2 regions of the Virgibacillus sp. LDC1 genome follow, and region 1 is predicted to be linked to the other one. Evidence: a T-box and tRNA genes for the amino acid it is inferred to sense, from the RefSeq annotation. Region 1 holds a T-box; the other holds one or more tRNA genes.
The links. A T-box is a leader RNA that pairs with one kind of tRNA and senses whether it is charged. The one in region 1 lies ahead of OHJ21_RS05290 (glutamine--tRNA ligase/YqeY domain fusion protein), so its partner is inferred to be a tRNA-Gln.

Region 1 (2,353 bases):
ATCCATTCTTCAATTATCCGACGGGCCTTAACCAAACGGTGGTGTTCGGTCATACGCCGGCCATGAACTTGCATGATTCGGAGGGGATCTGGTTTTGTGACGAAGGGGACAAAATCGGTATCGATGGAGCGTGCGTGTACGGTAAACAGCTTAACTGCTTGGAAATCACGGAAGAGCAGGAATACCGAACGCATTCTGTTCGCTTCATTCGCAATGATGTGAACGTAGAGGAAGAGAAATGAAATGAACGAATATCTACATGACTTTCGTTAGGAGGATCTGTTCATGTTAGTTATGAATGAAAAGATAAAAGCACGCGAAGTAGAACTGACCGGCCTAAACGGCGAAGATCTGGGAGTCGTCTCCAGGGATGAGGCGCTTGCGCTGGCGAAAAGTCACAAAGCCGATTTGGTGTGTACCTCGTTATTCAGCAGTCCCCCGCCATGCAAGCTCGTAAGCCGGGGTCAGGCGAAGCAGGAGGCCGTAAAAGAGAAGAAGGGCCAATCAGCTACATCCGGTCCGATGAAAGTAAAGGAATTCCGTTTGTCCGTACATATTGAAGAGCATGATTATGACACCAAGCTGTCGCAAATGCATAAGCTGCTGGCAGCGGGCAAAGCTGTCCAGCCCGTTATTCGTATTCAAGGCAAGGAGGGCGAAGCCGCCCGCAAGCTGCTTGAGCGACTCGTTCAAGATTTGGCTGAGGCAGGCAAAAAGGAGACGGGCATTCAGGTCAGCGGCAAGCAGGCTACGGTGAAGCTGCTGCCGAACTAAGCTGACGGAACGCATGTTCAGGCGTTTCATTTTAGCAAAGTGCCATGGTTTACTTTTTTATATTTAGATGATACTATGGATCAAATTGTAAACGCCATGAAGAGAAGAGTAGATGAACAGGAATCCCCACAGAGAGCTCCGGTAAGCTGAAAAGGAGTTGGAAGCCATTCATTGAACCAAGCCTCTGAGCGGCGCATCGGAACTTATGGATAAGGGATGGTGCGACAGGAGCTCCTGTTACAGAGCTAGGGTATAAGCGATCGCGTGATGGCCGTACCTGATAAGGCGGGTATCGTGAGATATCGGCGAATAGGGGTGGCACCGCGAAACCAATCTCGTCCCCAAGACTTATGTCTTGGAGGCGGGATTTTTTTGTTTTTTACGGAGTTACGGCTGAAAAAACTACGTAAGGAGGAGTTAGGTATGAGAGACGATAAAAACAGGGGAGAAGAAACGGTGGATTTTTTGACCAGGATGGTTAAGGAGGATGTAGAGAACAACGTGTACCACAGGCCGGTGGCTACTCGGTTCCCACCGGAACCGAACGGTTATCTGCATATCGGCAGCGCCTATGCAATTTACATCAATCATTCCATTGCCAGCCGGTTTAACGGGACATTCAACCTTCGGTTCGACGATACGAATCCGTTGAAGGAAGATGTCAAATACGTGCATGCGATTCAGGAGGATATCGAGTGGCTTGGACTTAAGCCGAACGTTTATTTCGGGTCGGATTATGCGAATCAAATTGCTGAAGCCGCCAAGAAACTCATAACCAAAGGAAAGGCTTACGTCTGTGATCTCACGCCTGAACAAATGACGGAATACCGGGGGACGCTGACCGAAGCCGGCATGAACAGCCCGTTTCGGGAGCGCAGCATCGAGGAGAATTTGGCGTTATTTGAGCAAATGATCGCAGGGGCATTCCAAACGTCGGAAAAAGTACTTCGAGCCAAAATCGATATGTCTTCTCCCAACATGAACCTGAGAGATCCCGTTCTGTATCGTATCCTTCATGCGAAGCATTACCGTACGGGAACAACGTGGTGTATATATCCGATGTACGATTTCGCCCATCCGATCCAAGACTGGATTGAAGGAATTACCCATTCGCTGTGCTCAGCCGAATTTAAAGATCATCGACCGTTATACGAGTGGGTGCTTACGGAGCTGGAAGTGACGGAGCCTCCCAAGCAGCGGGAATTCGGAAGGTTGAATATCTCGGGATACGTAACGAGCAAGCGATACCTGAGGGAACTGGTGGAGGGGGGCTTTGTCGACGGATGGGATGACCCCAGACTGCCAACGTTGAAAGGATTACGGCGGCGAGGCGTGACTCCTGAGGGCATCCGGCGTTTCCTGGGAGAACTCGGGGCGTCTCGCGGCAACAGCCTGGTGGACTCGGGCATGCTCGACCATTATATCCGTCAAGACTTGAAGGAACGGTGTTTTAATGCGATGGCCGTCATGAAGCCGCTGAAGGTGATTATCACCAATCTTTCAGAAGATTGCACCGAGATGCTTGCTATACCGAATCATGAAAAAGATGAAACGTTGGGTGAGCGGCAGGTTCCTTTTT
Region 2 (2,353 bases), 3.4 Mb from region 1:
GCTACGGTTATGTCTCTTATCCGCCGGAAAACACTCATATTGGCTTAGCCCTCCTCATCTATCATGATCTGTTGTTCATGCATGTTATTTAATGTAGTGGTTTTTATCAATAACGGGGTCTGCCATTCTTCAATCGGGACACCCCGTAGATGATTAAGATAACTCCAAGGATCGGACCGATCAGCCAAGACAGTTTACCCATCAACCAGATCACACCGATACCGAGAATAACCCATCCCATCAAGGTGTTACCTCTCCGGATCCCGTAGTATCCCAACGCGACCATCAGTATTGGAATTAAAAGACTGAACAACCATCCAAGCAGAGGACCGAATACTCCCAGGAGAACCAAGATCCCTAAACCAATCAACAGGATACTCATTCCATTTCCTTTTGAATTTCTCATTTATACACCGCCTTTCTGTTGTTTGATCGTTGTTTCATTTGTTCAACCTTATGACTCTATTCTAGGTAATTTCGAGTTTCACTAAAACGGCCTGGGGACGGTTTTTAGACCTAGACCTAAGGCGGGGCCTCCTACAGACCTACGTCCAACCCTGCACTGGATCTCTATCGATCTAGATGCAACAAAAAAAGGAATGCAGACGTTGATAGTCTACATTCCTTTTGGATGATGCCGGTGAAGGGACTCGAACCCCCACGGTTTCCCTCACGATTTTGAGTCGCGCGCGTCTGCCAATTCCGCCACACCGGCTTACATAATGGCGTGCCCTAAGAGATTCGAACTCCTGACCTTTTGATTCGTAGTCAAACGCTCTATCCAGCTGAGCTAAGGGCACATAGTTTTGTTATGGAGGCGCCACCCAGATTCGAACTGGGGATAAAGCTTTTGCAGAGCTGTGCCTTACCACTTGGCTATGGCGCCAGAAATAAAAATGGAGCGGACGACGGGAATCGAACCCGCGACCCTCGCCTTGGCAAGGCGATGCTCTACCGCTGAGCCACGTCCGCAAACATAAAAATCAATGGCTGGGGATATAGGATTCGAACCTATGCATGACGGAGTCAAAGTCCGTTGCCTTACCGCTTGGCTAATCCCCAATATGATTTTGTAATATGGGGCGATCGAGGGGAATTGAACCCCCGAGTGCCGGAGCCACAATCCGGTGCGTTAACCACTTCGCCACGACCGCCATATTAAAACACTGTGATACGATTGGCAGGGGCAGCAGGAATTGAACCCACACTAACGGTTTTGGAGACCGCTGTTCTACCTTTAAACTATGCCCCTAAAAACTGGTGGAGGATGATGGATTCGAACCACCGAACTCGAAGAGAGCAGATTTACAGTCTGCCGTGTTTAGCCACTTCACTAATCCTCCAGAATGGTGCCGGCGAGAGGACTTGAACCCCCAACCTACTGATTACAAGTCAGTTGCTCTACCAATTGAGCTACACCGGCATATAAAGTTATAAAACGTACATGGTGGCTCGGGACGGAATCGAACCGCCGACACGAGGATTTTCAGTCCTCTGCTCTACCGACTGAGCTACCGAGCCTTAAAGCTCTTCGCGAACTTTGACGGAACCCATATCGGATACTCATCTCATCCCAAAGTTGTAAAGAATGGCGGAACTGACGGGATTCGAACCCGCGATCTCCTGCGTGACAGGCAGGCATGTTAGGCCTCTACACCACAGTTCCACGAGGCATTATCGCTATCGCGATATAAATTGGTTGCGGGGGCAGGATTTGAACCTACGACCTTCGGGTTATGAGCCCGACGAGCTACCGAACTGCTCCACCCCGCGTCATTATAAGAATTGCTTGTATAGGATCCCCGAAAAACAATCGGAATTACCTGCGAAGCATGAGCTTCACTTCTTGGGGATGATTGATGGTGGAGGCTGAGGGGATCGAACCCCCGACCCTCTGCTTGTAAGGCAGATGCTCTCCCAGCTGAGCTAAGCCTCCGTAACAAAGCGACTTTTATCATATCAAAATCTGATATAAGAAGCAAGTGTTTTTTAAGAAAGTGGTGACCCGTAGGGGATACTCTCACTTCGTTTGAGACTGCGAAGCCTCTGCTTACGAAGTTATCCTCCGACGAACCGACGGGATTCTCATCCCCTGATGCAATTAAGATAGTGGTGACCCGTAGGGGATTCGAACCCCTGTTACCTCCGTGAAAGGGAGGTGTCTTAACCCCTTGACCAACGGGCCTTGCTTGAAATAATAGTGGCGGAGAGAGAGGGATTCGAACCCTCGAGACGCTTTTGGCGCCTACACGATTTCCAATCGTGCTCCTTCGGCCAACTCGGACACCTCTCCATAAATGGCTCCCCGAACAGGACTCGAACCTGTGACAACTCGATTAACAGTCGAGTGCTC

Region 2: it encodes a tRNA-Gln, which carries the amino acid that the T-box ahead of OHJ21_RS05290 (glutamine--tRNA ligase/YqeY domain fusion protein) is inferred to sense. The anticodon was not compared.

The regions. Positions count from the first base shown of each region.
Region 1 covers NZ_JAOXLZ010000001.1:1,117,621-1,119,973, forward strand. The annotation lists gene OHJ21_RS05280 (metallophosphoesterase family protein) at 1-242, shown strand, start outside; gene infC (translation initiation factor IF-3) at 286-774, shown strand; T-box leader at 862-1,120, shown strand; gene OHJ21_RS05290 (glutamine--tRNA ligase/YqeY domain fusion protein) at 1,198-2,353, shown strand, end outside.
Region 2 covers NZ_JAOXLZ010000001.1:4,478,545-4,480,897, forward strand. The annotation lists gene OHJ21_RS20530 (PspA/IM30 family protein) at 1-38, opposite strand, end outside; gene OHJ21_RS20535 (hypothetical protein) at 107-406, opposite strand; tRNA gene OHJ21_RS20540 (tRNA-Leu) at 636-715, opposite strand; tRNA gene OHJ21_RS20545 (tRNA-Arg) at 724-800, opposite strand; tRNA gene OHJ21_RS20550 (tRNA-Cys) at 813-886, opposite strand; tRNA gene OHJ21_RS20555 (tRNA-Gly) at 898-972, opposite strand; tRNA gene OHJ21_RS20560 (tRNA-Gln) at 988-1,062, opposite strand; tRNA gene OHJ21_RS20565 (tRNA-His) at 1,079-1,154, opposite strand; tRNA gene OHJ21_RS20570 (tRNA-Trp) at 1,179-1,252, opposite strand; tRNA gene OHJ21_RS20575 (tRNA-Tyr) at 1,259-1,343, opposite strand; tRNA gene OHJ21_RS20580 (tRNA-Thr) at 1,348-1,423, opposite strand; tRNA gene OHJ21_RS20585 (tRNA-Phe) at 1,446-1,521, opposite strand; tRNA gene OHJ21_RS20590 (tRNA-Asp) at 1,590-1,666, opposite strand; tRNA gene OHJ21_RS20595 (tRNA-Met) at 1,697-1,773, opposite strand; tRNA gene OHJ21_RS20600 (tRNA-Val) at 1,861-1,936, opposite strand; tRNA gene OHJ21_RS20605 (tRNA-Glu) at 2,111-2,185, opposite strand; tRNA gene OHJ21_RS20610 (tRNA-Ser) at 2,202-2,293, opposite strand; tRNA gene OHJ21_RS20615 (tRNA-Asn) at 2,299-2,353, opposite strand, start outside.